2 regions of the Micromonospora sp. CA-263727 genome follow, and region 2 is predicted to be linked to the other one. Evidence: riboswitches for the same ligand, from Rfam matches in the RefSeq annotation. Region 2 holds a riboswitch; the other holds the start of a gene.

Region 1 (6,849 bases), 2.2 Mb from region 2:
CGCGGTGCAGCTGGTCCTCGGGTTGGCGCAGGTCGGTCGCGGCGGAGTAGCCGAACATCTGCACGCCAGCGGCCAGCACCTGTGGCACGAGTCGGCCGCCTGGAACGTCGCGGTCGGCGCCGGGTTCCTCTTCGTCGCGCTGCGCCGGACCCCGCCCTCCGGGCTGCTGCCGATGCTCAGCGCCTTCGTGGTGACCCTCGTGCTGCTCTCGGTCAACGACCTGGTCGCCTCCCAGGTCGCCGTGGAACGCCTGGTCAGCCACGGGTTCCTGGTGGTCGGTTATCTGATCACCGTGCTGTTGGCCCAGAGCATGCGGCGACCTGGCGACCCGAGCGACCGGCACCGGTCGGAGCGGTCCCGCTGGCGGCTGCGCCTCGACGAGGTCGACGAGCCGACCCCGCTGCGCCTGCTGCCGCCGTACCCGGCCCAGGCCCGACACGGCCGGGAGCGCCACCGCGCCGCGTGACGCTGGCCCCCCACCGCCTGGCGCTCCACCGCCTCGCCCTTCACCGGCGCTCGGCCGCCCGGCGCCCTACCGGCGTTCCACCGCCAAGCGGCCGGGCGCTGACCGGGCCGGCGGTCAGCCGGCCGCGCCCCGGCCCCGGCGGCGGGCGGGCGTCGCGGGCTGCATCGCCGCGGCCAGGTCCTCGCGGGCCCGGGCCACCCGGGACCGGATGGTGCCGACCGGCACGTCACAGACCTGCGCGGCCTCGGCGTAGGACAGCCCGAGCAGTTGGGTGGTCACGAACGCCTCCCGGCGGTCGGGGGCGATCCCCGCCAGCAGGCCGTGCAGCACCACCTGCTCGTCCACCCCGGCGCGCACCCCGGCCGGCGTCGCCTCGGCGGCGGCCTGCCAGTCGGCGAGGTTCGCGGTGCGCGGACGGGACGTGGCGGCCCGCACCTGGTCGACCGCGACCCGGCGGGCGATGGCGAGCAGCCAGGTCCGGGCCGTGGAGCGGCCGGCGAACGACGGCAGGGCACGCCAGGCCCGCAGGTACGTCTCCTGGACCAGGTCGTCGACCTCCCGTACCCCGGGCAGGTGGGCCAGGAACCGTCGGACGTCCTGCTGGGTGGCACGGACGAACGCCGCCGCGGCGGCGTGGTCGCCCCGGCCCGCGGCGAACGCGTACCCGGTTATGTCGTCGGTCACAGCTGTCATCGCCGTATTGGTCGTACGGGCCCGGCGGTTGGTTCCCGGCAGGTCGGCCGAGTTTGGCTGTTCGCCGGTGGACCATACCCCCCGGGGGTTGGCTATTCTCGTGGCATGACCACACCTGCGCCGATCCGCGGCTACACCGCCAGCAAGGAGCAGCTGCTCGCCCGGCTACGCCGCGTCGAGGGTCAGGTACGCGGCATCGAGAAGATGGTCGACGACGATCGCTACTGCATCGACGTGCTCACCCAGATCTCCGCCATCCAGGCCGCACTGGACAAGGTCGCCCTCGGGTTGCTCGACGGGCACACCCGGCACTGCATGCACGAAGGCGCCGCGGAGGGCCGCGCCGACGAGATGGCCTCCGAGATGATGGCCGCCGTCGGCCGCCTGATGAAGCGCGGCTGACCCGGGGCCGCGCCGCCGCCCGCCCGCGCACGGATGTCGTGAACCGCCGACGCACCCTGACGACCTGCGTTCCGAGGTCGGGCTGGCTACCATTCGCAGACGATGGCCTGCCGAAATCCGTGCCGCCCGGCCCGCGCCCTCCGCCGGGCACGAACCTCCGCCGCCACTGCCCGGCGGCCGTCGAGCGCCGGCCGGCGACTCACGGTACGCAGCCATCTCGCCACTTCCGGTCGGCCCATGCCGCCCGTCGCGACGGCCGTACGGCGACGCTGAACCGACTCGCCCGCCGGCACGTACTCCGTTTGGGAATCGTTGGGAGACACTGAATTGGGCGCCGACCACACCCGTTCCGCTCCGCCCACCCCGCCCGGGGTGCGGCGGATCCTCGTCGTGACGGTGGTTCCCCTCTTCCTCGCCACGTTGGTGGCCGCCCTGGCGCTCTGGCCCCGGGACGCGCCACGTCCGGAGGCCACCGACGCCGCGCCCCGCTACCACGGCACGGTCACCCAGGTGGTGACCGAATCCTGCCCGCCCAACCCGCTGGTCCCGGAGGGCACCCCGACGACGGCGCAGGGGCCGTGCGGCACGGTCACCGTACGGATGCAGGGCGGCCCGGACTCGGGCCAGGAGGTGCAGACGCCCATCCCGGCCGGACCCGGCGCGCCCCGGGTCAGCGTCGGTGACGACGTCATCGTGGTCCCGCTGATCGACCCGGCGGATCCGTCGATCAGCACCTACAACATCGCCGAGCACCAGCGCGGCAAGCCGCTGGTGTGGCTCGCGGTGCTCTTCGCCGCCGCCATCGTCGCCTTCGGGCGGCTGCGCGGACTGGCCGCCCTGGCCGGCCTGGCGGCCAGCTTCGCCATCCTGCTCACCTTCGTGCTGCCCGGCATCACCGCCGGCCAGCCGCCGCTGGTGGTCGCCATCGTCGGCGCGGCGTTGATCATGTTCGTGGTGCTGTACCTGACCCACGGGGTGTCCGCGCAGACGTCCGTGGCGGTGCTGGGCACGCTCGGCAGCCTGGTGCTCACCGGGCTGCTCGGCCTGGCCGCGACGGCGGCCACCCATCTGACCGGCTTCGGCAGCGAGGACGCCACCACGCTGTCCATGTTCCGGGCCGACGTCGACCTGCACGGCCTGCTGCTGGCCGGCATCATCATCGGGTCGCTGGGGGTGCTCGACGACGTCACGGTCACCCAGGCCGCCGCGGTCACCGAACTCGGCCACGCCAACCCGAACTTCTCCCGCCGGGAGCTGTACCGCTCGGCCACCCGGGTCGGACGGGCGCACATCGCCTCCGTGGTCAACACCATCATCCTGGCGTACGCCGGTGCGTCGCTGCCCCTGCTGGTCCTGCTCACCGCCGACTCCCGGGCGGTGGGCCAGATCCTGACCAGCGAGTTCCTCGCCCAGGAGATCGTCCGCAGCGTGGTGGCCACGCTCGGGCTGATCGCCGCCGTACCGCTGACCACCGCACTGGCCGTGCTGGTGACCACCGCCGGCCGACGCCCGGGTCCGGACGGCGCCGCGGCCGGTGGCGGACCGCGCAGCAGGCCCGACGGCGCCGGGCCGACCGCCGCCCCCATGGTTTCCCGGCCGGCGACGGACCGGGCCGAGGCGCTCCACGCGCTCAGCACACCGCGCACCCGTAACACCGCCCCCGCCACCCCGTCGGGGTGGCCCGAACCGGACAGGAGCACGGACACCACATGGTGACACTCCTCAGCGTGACCGCCGCGGCCGATGTGGCCGGCCAGGGTGTCGCTGGTCACTCAACGCGATTACGAAATGACACATCTAGTCAGGTTCGGGGCGTAGAGCGCCCGATCGCCTGTCGGGTAACCTCACTGCCGGTCACCGCCGAAGGCGCGCACCGGCGCCTGCGGTGCCGCCGCCCAATCGCCCAGAGGCGAGCCGGGAACCCAGGTACGTGGGGTGAATCCGCGACAGCGGTAGGGGCCACTTCCGTCCCGAACCCGTCAGCTAACCCGGTCGGCGGTCGATGGAAGGGAAAGACAGTGACGGCACCCCTACGCCGCTGGTTGACACCCGTGGTGGCCGTGTTCGCCGCGTGCGCCGTGTTCGCCGGCCCGCTGCCGGCGATGGCCGCGCCAACACCCCCCAAGCCGGCGGAGCACGACGACGACCCGCCGATGCTCAACGATCTGATCGAGGCGACCAACCGGGACTACTCCAAGGCCAAGAACAAGCTGGAGAAGTCCAAGAAGCGGCAGCTTGAGTTCGCCGTCGAGGTCCGTCGCGCCCAGGCCGACCTCGACGCGCTCGCCCCGCAGGTCGCGGAGATCGCGACCCAGTCGTACCGGACGGGTCGGGTCGGCGCGATCTCCATGCTGCTGCAGAGCAACGCCCCCGACTCGTTCATCGACCGCGCCTCCGCGCTGGACGAGCTGAACCTGGTCAACGACAAGAAGCTCAGCGAGGTCAACGCCGTCCGGCTCCGCGCCCAGCAAGCCAAGCTGGCGCTCGACGCCGAGGTGCGCGAGCAGCAGAAGCTGACCAACGACATGGCCCGCAAGAAGAGCGAGGCGGAGAAGTCGCTCCGGCTGGTCGGCGGCACCGGCCTCACCGGCGGCCTGGTGGCGGCCACCTCCCCGGTCGCCCGGGTCGGGCCCAACCGGGCGGCGGACGGTGGCTGGAAGTCCGAGTCGTGCAGCCAGAAGGACCCGACCACGTCGGGCTGCATCACGCCGCGCACCTTGCACATGTACAAGGAGGTCAAGCGGGCCGGCTTCAACCGGTTCGTGGGCTGCTTCCGGCCGGGCGACAAGTTCGAGCACCCCAAGGGCCGGGCCTGTGACTGGTCGTTGCAGAACAGCGGCTTCAGCCCCTGGCACAACAACGACACCCGGATCTACGGCAACAACCTGGCGGCCTTCCTGGTCCGCAACGCCGACCGGCTGGGCGTCTACTACGTGATCTGGAACCGGCAGATCTGGTTCCCGACGACCGGCTGGAGCGCCTACAGCGGCCCGTCGAACCACACCGACCACGTACACGTGTCACTGCTCTGAGCCGGTCTGCGCTGGGTCCGCCAGCGCGAGATGTTCGAGGGCCGTTCCGCCATCCGGTGGGACGGCCCTCGCCGTACGCGCCGAGGTCTCCGACGGTCTCTCAGGCGGCGGGCACCGTGTCGGCCAGCCCGGCCGGTTCCGCGGCCACCGCCCGCACCTCACCGGCAGCGAGCCGGTACGACATGCCCACCACCGCGCACCGCCCGGCTGCCACCTCGGCAGCGAGCGTCTCGGAGGAGCCCAACATCGTCTCGACGGTCCGCGCGATGTGGATGTCCACGATCCGGTCCAGTTCCTTCACCCCTGCGGCCTGCGCCCGCCGCAGGCTTGGCACCACCGCGTCGACCACGGCCCCTAGGTGGCCCGTCGGCGGGGTGCCGGTGGCCACCGTGTCGCGGGCCGCCTGCACGGCGCCGCACGAGTCGTGCCCGAGCACCACCACCAGCGGCGTACGCAGCACCGCCACCGCGTACTCCACGCTGCCCAGCACCTCGGGCCCGACGGTGTGCCCGGCGGTCCGGACCACGAAGAGGTCGCCCAGCCCTCGATCGAAGATGATCTCGGCAGCCAACCGGGAGTCGGAGCAGCCCACGATCACCGCGAAGGGATGCTGCTCCGCCGCCACGGCGGCCCGCCGCCCGGCGTTCTGGTTGGGATGCCGGAGCGCGTCGGTGACGAACCTCCGGTTGCCGGCCAGCAGCTCGGCGAGGGCGAGTTGTGGGGCTCCGGGTAGATCCGCGGTGAGGTACTCGCGGTCGGGCCCCGGCTGCGCGCCGATCGGTCCGGGTCGACTCATCCGGCCACACCTCGCTTCTCGGTGGAATGCCTGGTCATCCCGGCCGACGGCGGTCGCGGGCTGCCATCACCGTCACACGCAACGCAAGATGCGTCAAGCTATGCGTGATATGCATTTCATGTATCCCTCGACGCTTGCGTACGAGTGGGACGGGGACGCCGCTGGACGGCGCGGCCCGGAGAACCCGAAGGGCAGGTCATACGATGGCGGGCATGGCGAGCACAGGCGAGCGGGAAAGCACCCGGAACTGGACGTTCCTAACAAACCACGCGCATGTGCTGCTCGCCATCGCCCGCAACCCCACCGCCCGGCTACGCGACGTCGCCAGCGAGGTGGGCGTGACCGAACGGGCCGCCCAGGCGATCGTCGCCGACCTGGAGGCGGGTGGCTACCTGCACCGCACCCGTGTCGGCCGGCGCAACGAGTACACCCTCAACCCGGCCGGCCGGTTCCGCCACCCCGCCGAGGCCGACCGCCAGGTAGGTGACCTGCTGGCCCTCTTCACCAAGGAGCCCGTGGGCGGCACCGCGGAGCGCTAGCCCCGGCGTCACGGTCCCCACCCGGTTTCCCGGCGCGGCGCTGGCGGATGCCTCCATAGTGGACGACGTGGCGTGCTTCACGATCCGCGTGCCATCGTCGCCGTGCGGCAACCGGATGCGGGCGATAGGTTGGACGGGTGCCCGCCGTCGCGTTCGCCCGTCCAATGTGGCCGGCGACGCTGCGCGCGCTGCGGGAGTTGACCCGCCTGGCGCTGGCGACACTGGTGCTCGCCGTCGGTCTCGGTGCCCCGTCCGGCCTACCGGACCGGCCCGCCACCGATCTCGCCGCCCGGTCGGCCGCCAGCCAACCTGACACCCGGCCGGCCGCCATCGATCTGCCGGCCCGGCCGATCGCCGCGACGGTCGCGCTACGCCCCGCCGACGGGGCCCTCCGAGTGGCCGATGCGCATCCGGTCCGGCAGGTGCCGGCGTTCGCTCCGACCGCGCCGCCGACCCAGCCCGGGCACACCGACATCGCATCCGCCCCGGCCGCCGCCATTCTGGCGTACCACTTCGCCGTGCCGCGCACCGCGACCGGCCCCGGCGAACCGACCCGGCGCGGTCCACCCACCGCCTGACCGGGCGCGCGCCCAGAGCCCACCGGGCCCACCGCCGGTTACGGCGGGCCGACCCACGCCGGACGGTCGACCTTTTGACCGCGCGTTTCCTGGGCGAACCCGTCCACCCCTGCCTTCCCATGCACCACCGTCGACGACCATCCCGACCGCGAGGTGTTGATGATGCAAACCGCACTCTCCTCCGTCCTGCTCGACGTGCCCCGGGCCGCCGCCATCTGGCTGACCCTGCTGGGCGTGGTGACGCTCGCCGTCGCCGGCCTGCTGCTACACCCCCGCCGTTTCCGCTTCGACGTGGGCGCCCGGATCCGCGAGGCGGCACTGCCGAGCCGGTCGCCGCGCGCCG
Region 2 (6,849 bases):
CAGCACCGACGGTGGCGCGACCTGGAGCCGGATCTGGGACTGGGGCAGCTATCCGCAGCGGGTGAAAAAGTACACGATGGACATCAGCCCGGTGCCGTGGCTGAACTTCGGCGCCAACCCCCAACCTCCGGAGGAGACGCCAAAGCTGGGCTGGATGAACGAGTCGGTCGAGATCGACCCGCACGACTCCAACCGCTTCATGTACGGCACCGGCGCGACCATCTACGGCAGCACCGACCTGACCCGCTGGGACACCGGCGGCACGGTCACCATCCGGCCCATGGTCAAGGGGCTGGAGGAGACCGCGGTGCTCGACCTGGTCAGCCCGCCGTCCGGCGCGCCGCTGGTCAGCGCCCTCGGTGACATCGGCGGCTTCCGGCACGCCAACCTCGACGCCGTACCGCCGGCGATGTTCACCCAGCCGGTCTTCACCAGCACGACCAGCCTGGACTTTGCCGAGACCAACCCGTCGGTGATGGTCCGGGCCGGCAACTTCACCGACGCCGACCGGCCGAACGACAGCCACGTCGCGTTCTCCACCGACGGCGGGGCGAACTGGTTCCAGGGCACCGAGCCGGGCGGGATCAACAACGGCGGCACCGTCGCCGCGGCGGCCAACGGCAGTCGTTTCGTCTGGGCCCCGGGCGACGCCGGCCAGCAGGTCGTCTACTCCGTCGGCTTCGGCAACTCGTGGACCGCCGCGACCGGCATCCCGGCCAACGCGACGGTCGAGTCCGACCGGGTCAACCCGAACAAGTTCTACGGCTTCAGCGGCGGCCGGTTCTACGTGAGCACGAACGGCGGGGCCAGCTTCACCGCGTCGGCCGCGACCGGGCTGCCGGCCACCGGCAACGTGCGGTTCAAGGCGCTGCCGGGCCGGGAGGGGGAGCTGTGGCTGGCCGGTCAGGGCGGACTCTGGCGCTCCACCGACTCCGGAGCCACCTTCACCAGGTCGACCAACGTCGGCACGTCCGGCAACATCGGCTTCGGTCGGGCGGCTCCCGGGCAGACCTACCCGGCGCTGTACCTGTTCGGCACGGTCGGCGGCCAGCCCGGCGTGTACCGGTCGGACGACGTCGGCGCGACCTGGGTACGCATCAACGACGACCAGCACCAGTACGGCAACGCGGGTGACGCGCTCACCGGCGACCCCCGGGTCTACGGCCGGGTGTATCTGGGCACCAACGGGCGCGGCATCCTGGTGGCGGACCGGGTCGGCGGCACACCGACCCCGACGCCCACCAGTCCCTCGCCGAGCCCGACCAGCCCGACGCCCTCCCCGACCAGCCCGTCCCCGACGCCCACCAGCCCGCCCCCGACCAGTCCGCCGCCGTCCACCGGCGGGTGCACGGCCACATACCGGATCGTCGGTTCCTGGCCGGGTGGCTTCCAGGCCGAGGTGGTGGCCCGCAACTCGGGCACCGCGTCGATCAACGGTTGGACGGTCGGCTGGACGTTCGCCAACGGCCAGCAGATCACCCAGATCTGGGGCGGCACCCACACCCAGACCGGCGCGGCCGTCTCGGTGCGGGACGCCGGCTACAACGGCGCGCTCGCCCCCGGCGCCACCGGTACCGCCGGCTTCCTCGCCAGCGCCACCAGCACCAACAATCCACCCACCACCATCACCTGCGCCACCCGCTGACCGTCCACAGCGCGGCCAGCAGAGCGGGCCCGTCCGACCGGTACCGGTCGGACGGGCCCGTCGCCTGGGAACAGGGTCAGGAAGTGGTCAACGGTCGGTCTCGGCGGGGGAGTCCGGGCGTTCCACGTCGATGAACTCGATGTCGTCGACGGCCCGGTCCTGGCTGCCGGCGGCCCGCGCGGCGGTGCCGGCGGCCCAGCCGATCGCGGCACCGACCAGGGCCGCGCCGACCAGCAACGTCCAGGGCAGCGCGGGACGCCGTCCGGCGAGCGCGTCGAAGGCCCGGGTGGCCCGGTGCCGGGCCTCCTCGGCGGCCGAGCCCACCAGGTCACCGGCCCCGTCGGCGAGACCGCTGGAGGTGTGGCGGGCCGACCGGGCGGTGTCGCGGATGCTGTCGCCCGCGGTGTTGACCGCCGAGACGAGGTGCTGCCACGCGTGCTCCGCGATCCGCTCCGGCTTGCTGCGGCGTTCCAGCAGGTTGGTTCCGAACATGGTGGTTCCCTCCTCGACAGTGCCGAGGCCGGTGCCCACATCAGACCTCGGCGGGTGGCCCGGCGTGCGGCGTTCGCCATCGGAGCTGTGCCCCGCCGGATGCCGCCGCAAACCCCGGCGGCGGGCCGGCGTGCCGGCGCGGGCGGGCGGTTCAGGCCACGCCGAGTCCGGCTGTCCCGGTCAGTGGGACACGATCGCGACCGCCCGGGCGAAGTCGTCGTCATCGTCGTCGTCATCGTCCCCGCCGCCGAACCCGCAGGCCAGCACGAGAGCGAGCAGGGCGCCGGCGCCGGCCAGCGTGGCAAGTCTGCGGAGCATGACCTCGTCCTCTCGTCGTACCGTCATCCGTGATGCTAGGCACACCGGGTCAACGCGGGACAACCGAGTGCACAGGTCGGGCGGGGTTTCCGGCAGGCACGCCGGTGCGCCGGATATCCGACGGGTTGGCACCGGCCCGCTACTCTGGTTCGTCGGCGTAGGCATTGAGCTAACGTCGAGTGGTAGGGCATGAAAAGTTCGGATGTGGGCGACTTGGCGTGCCCCTGTCCGCGAATTGCTCATCCCGAGGGGTGGCGACCGAGGCCGTCGGAGGAATACTCTCGGTCGCGGCCCGCGTACTGATGAGGCGCCCGTCGGACGGGCGAGTGGAGGTGCTCGCGTGAGCCTGTCGATCCTGCAGACGGTTCGGCCCGGTGGTGTCATCGAGATCGCCCCGAGGGGCGAGATCGACGTCGACACGGCGTACGAGGTGAAAGAGGCCATTGCCGAGGTGCTGGCCAAGGGGCGTCCGGCCCGGATCGAGCTCAACATGCGGCTGGTCACCTTCATCGACTCGGTGGGCATCAGCGCGATGGTCGCCGGCTTCCAGACCGCCGAGGTCAGCGGCGTGAGACTGGTCGTCACGCAGCCGAGCCGGTTCGTGCACCGGCAGCTCTGGGTGACCGGCCTGCTCGGCCTCTTCGGCGCGCCGGAGCCCTACTACGCCGGTGCCGCCGCGACCCCCGAGGTGCTGCCCGGCGCCTGAGCGCATACGCACGACGCCGGGTGGGCCGCTCGGTAAGGCGACCCACCCGGCGTCGGCCGGGGATCAGTACACCGACAGGTGGACGTGGTTGGTGTGGTCGCTGGACGGGTCGCCCCGCCCGCTGTTGTACGCCCGCCACCCGCTGCTCGGCAGCCAGATCTGCTTGTACCAGATCACGTAGAGCACGGCGAGCCGGTCGGCGTTGTCCACGAAGTACGCCGCCAGGTTGTTGCCGTACGTCCGGTCGCCGCCCGTGGCGACCCCCCCGAAGCCGTTCTTCTGCGCCGCGAAGTCGCAGGCCCGACCCTTCGGGTGCTCACCGGAGCCGCCGGAGCGGTAGCAGGAGACGTACCGGGTGAAGCCGGCCGCCTTGGCCTGGTTCAGCGCGTGCAGCGTGCGCGGGGTGATGCAGCCGTTGGCCGGGGTGGGGTCGTTGACGCTGCACGACTCCGCCGGCCAGGAGCCGTCCGAGTTCCGGGGCGCGGGCTTGGCCGTCGGGCTGGACCCGCTGGAACGCGCCGGAGCACGGTTGGCCCGTTCCGCCGCCTGCGCCCGTTCCGCCGCCTCCTCCCGTTCGACGGCCACGGTCAACGCCCGCTCGGCCTGCTCCTTGCGCTTGGCCATCACGGCCACCTGCTTGCGTTGCTCCTGGACCTCGCCGTCCAGAGCCTTCTTCGTCCGGCTGATCTCGTCCCGGGTGGCCTGGAGTTCGCGCAGTGCCCGTTCCTCGTTGGCGGCCACCGCGTCCAAGGCCGCCGCCCGGTCCATGAAGCCCGCCGGGGAACCGCTGTTGAGCAGCGCCGACGCGGCACCGAGCCGCCCGCTGCGGTACGCCTGCGCGGCGATCTGGGCGACCTTGGCGCTGCGTTCGGTGAGCTGGCTCTCGGTCGTCTTGAGCTGGTCGGCCAACTCTCCCTGGCGCTTGACCGAGCGGTCGAGCGCGGACTTGGCGTCGAGGAAGCCCTTGCTGGCCGCCTCCAACTGGGCGCGCAGCGCCGGGGTGCCGCCCTCGTCGCCCACGTCGGCGGGGGCCGCCGCGCGCAGCCCCGACGGCGCCGCGGCGGCGGGGGTGAACGGGGCGAGTGCGACGCCCAGAGCGAGGGCGAGCGCCGCGGAGATCAGGGCCGCCGTCCGGGCGGCCGGTGTCACGGTTGCCACTGCTGGCATGCACATGTCCTTCCGTCAGCCGCCGACCGGGTTAGCTGACGGGTTCGGGACGGAAGATCCCTACCGCGTATGCGGATGCACCCCAGGAACGTTGGTTCCCCGGTTCGCCCGGGCGGGCGATTAGGCGGCGGCCGCCGCCGGCACCGGTGGGTGCCGCCTGGCGGAGGCCGGGTCCGAGCCTACCGGTGCAGGTGGGGCCGGTGCAGCCATTGTGACTCATGGTAATTGTTTCACTACCACTCGACCGCTCCGCAGGCCCCCGGGTTCGCTCCCGGCTCGATCTGCAACGTGGCGTGCTCGATGTGGAAGTCCTCGTGCAGCGCCGTCCGGGCCGCCGCCAGCACGGCGCCGACCTCGGCGCCGGGCGCCATGGTCAGGTGGGCCGAGGCCACCTCCATGCCGGAGGTGAGCGTCCAGACGTGCAGGTCGTGGACGCCGGCCACGCCGGGCACCGCGGCCAGCCGGTCGTGCACCGCGGTGACCTGGAGGTGCTCCGGGGCGGCCTGCACCAGGATCCGTACCGCCGCCCGGCCGAGACGCCAGGTGCGGGGCAGGATGAACGTGCCGATGGCGACCGCGACCAGCGGATCCGCCCACCACCAGTCGGTCACCGTGATCAGCAGCGCCGCCCCGATCACGCCCAGTGAGCCGAGCAGATCCGCCAGCACCTCCAGGTACGCCCCGCGCAGGTTGAGGCTCACCTGCGCTCCGGGCCGCAGCAGCGCGAAGGCGACCACGTTGGCGAGCAGCCCGAGCGCCGCCACCACCAGCACCGGCCCGGCGAGCACCTCGGGCGGGTCGCCGAACCGGCGTACCGCCTCGACCAGCACGTAGACCGCCACGCCGGAGAGCAGCACGGCGTTGGCCAGCGCGGCGAGCACCTCCAGGCGGTAGAGCCCGAAGGTGCGCTGCGGGTCGGTGCCGGCCCGGCGGGTGGCGGCCACGGCGGCCAGGGCCATCCCGATGCCGAGCACGTCGGTGAACATGTGTCCGGCGTCGGAGAGCAGGGCCAGCGAGCCGGTCCGTAGGGCGGTGCCCGCCTCGACCAACATCAGGGTGCTGAGCAGGGCGAACGCCGCCCACAGCCGGCCGGAGTGGCGGTGCGCGGCGGTCGACACCGCGGCGTGGTGGTGGTCATGACCCGCGCCCACGCAGACACCTTGCGTCGTCCGCCGGGCCGGAGGCAGATCTATGCCAACATCGCTATGTATGCAACCGGTGGTCCCGGCCCGTTCGGGTCAGCCGGTCGGGTCGATCGTGGTGAGCCGTTGGGTGGCCCGGGACAGGGCGACGTAGAGCGTGCGTACGCCGGAGCCGGGCTCCGCGCGGATCTCGCTCGGGGCGACCAGCACCACCCCGTCGTACTCCATGCCCTTGGCCTCCAGGCTGGTCACCACCTGGAGCCGATCCTCGCCGAGCCCGCCGAGCCAGGCGGCGACCTCGCCCCGACGCGGCACCGGAGTGATCACGCCGACCGTGCCCTCGACCTCGCCGATCAGGGCGCTCGCGGCCGTCACCACGCTGGTCTCCAGCTCCGCCGCCGGCACCACCAGCTCGATCGGGTCGACGCCGGTGGAGCGGACCGCGGTCGGCAGCGCGAGGTCCGGGTACGCCCGGCGGATCTCGGCCGCCGCCACCGCGAAGATCTCCGCCGAGTTGCGGTAGTTGGTGGTGAGCGTGAAGCGGTGCCGCCGTCGTCGGCCCAGCGCCTGGTCCCGGGCCCGGGACAGCTCCTGCGGATCGCCCGTCCAGGCGGTCTGCGCCGGGTCGCCCACCACCGTCCAGGAGGCCAGCCGCCCGCGCCGGCCGATCATCCGCCACTGCATCGGCGAGACGTCCTGCGACTCGTCGACCACCACATGGGCGTAGTCCCGGTAGTCCTCGGGGCGTTCGCGGGCCGCCTGCCGGGCGGCTCGCTGCCGGTCGGCGAAGGTGCTCAGCTCGCGGACCCCGCCGGCCAGCTGGAACGGGTCCCGCCGGGGGCGGGCCGGCCGCACGGGCTTGCCGAGCAGCGTGTCCAGCTCGTCGAGCAGCGCGACGTCGGCGACGGTCGGCCCGTCCACGGCCAGCCCCTGGTAGGCCCGGCCCAGCCGGCGGATCTCGGCGCCGGAGAGCAGGCCGCCCGCGTACCGGCGCAGCCGCTCGGGATCGGCCAGCCAGCCCAGCACGTGCCGCGGATGCAGCCGTGGCCACCAGGCCTTGAGGAAGTCCCGGAAGTCGGTGCGCTCGATCAGCTCGTCCTCGAAGGCACGCTGCTCGGGCAGGCCGGGGATGCCCAGCCGGCGGGCCTGCGACCAGAGCGCGGCGAGCACGCCGTCGAAACCGGCCCGGCGTACCTCGTTGCGCCGGGCGCCCCGGGGTAGCGCACGGTCCCGGATCGCGTCCAGCTCGGCCCGGTCCAGCCGCAGCAACTGCCCCCGGTAGAGCAGGCGCAGCTCGGCCGGGGTGTCGGGCACCGCGTCCCGGGCTGCCCGCTCCAGCACCCGGCGCATCCGCAGCGAGCCCTTCACCGCCGCGACCT

The links. Region 2 has a riboswitch for cyclic di-AMP ahead of ACQPYA_RS24105 (coiled-coil domain-containing protein). Riboswitches for the same ligand answer to the same signal wherever they lie in the genome.
Region 1: it holds a riboswitch for cyclic di-AMP, as region 2 does, so the genes downstream of both, ACQPYA_RS02935 (coiled-coil domain-containing protein) here and ACQPYA_RS24105 (coiled-coil domain-containing protein) in region 2, are expected to answer to the same signal.

What each region holds. Positions count from the first base shown of each region.
Region 1 covers NZ_CP192031.1:631,618-638,466, reverse strand. The annotation lists gene ACQPYA_RS02955 (zf-HC2 domain-containing protein) at 1-466, shown strand, start outside; gene ACQPYA_RS02950 (sigma-70 family RNA polymerase sigma factor) at 581-1,150, opposite strand; gene ACQPYA_RS02945 (metal-sensitive transcriptional regulator) at 1,265-1,561, shown strand; gene ACQPYA_RS02940 (YibE/F family protein) at 1,889-3,277, shown strand; cyclic di-AMP (ydaO/yuaA leader) riboswitch at 3,444-3,575, shown strand; gene ACQPYA_RS02935 (coiled-coil domain-containing protein) at 3,580-4,593, shown strand; gene ACQPYA_RS02930 (carbonic anhydrase) at 4,694-5,389, opposite strand; gene ACQPYA_RS02925 (helix-turn-helix transcriptional regulator) at 5,593-5,928, shown strand; gene ACQPYA_RS02920 (hypothetical protein) at 6,066-6,506, shown strand; gene ACQPYA_RS02915 (hypothetical protein) at 6,666-6,849, shown strand, end outside.
Region 2 covers NZ_CP192031.1:5,531,917-5,538,765, reverse strand. The annotation lists gene ACQPYA_RS24125 (cellulose binding domain-containing protein) at 1-1,645, shown strand, start outside; gene ACQPYA_RS24120 (hypothetical protein) at 1,733-2,137, opposite strand; gene ACQPYA_RS24115 (hypothetical protein) at 2,318-2,482, opposite strand; gene ACQPYA_RS24110 (STAS domain-containing protein) at 2,796-3,161, shown strand; gene ACQPYA_RS24105 (coiled-coil domain-containing protein) at 3,225-4,328, opposite strand; cyclic di-AMP (ydaO/yuaA leader) riboswitch at 4,333-4,465, opposite strand; gene ACQPYA_RS24100 (cation diffusion facilitator family transporter) at 4,562-5,479, opposite strand; gene ACQPYA_RS24095 (HelD family protein) at 5,567-6,849, opposite strand, start outside.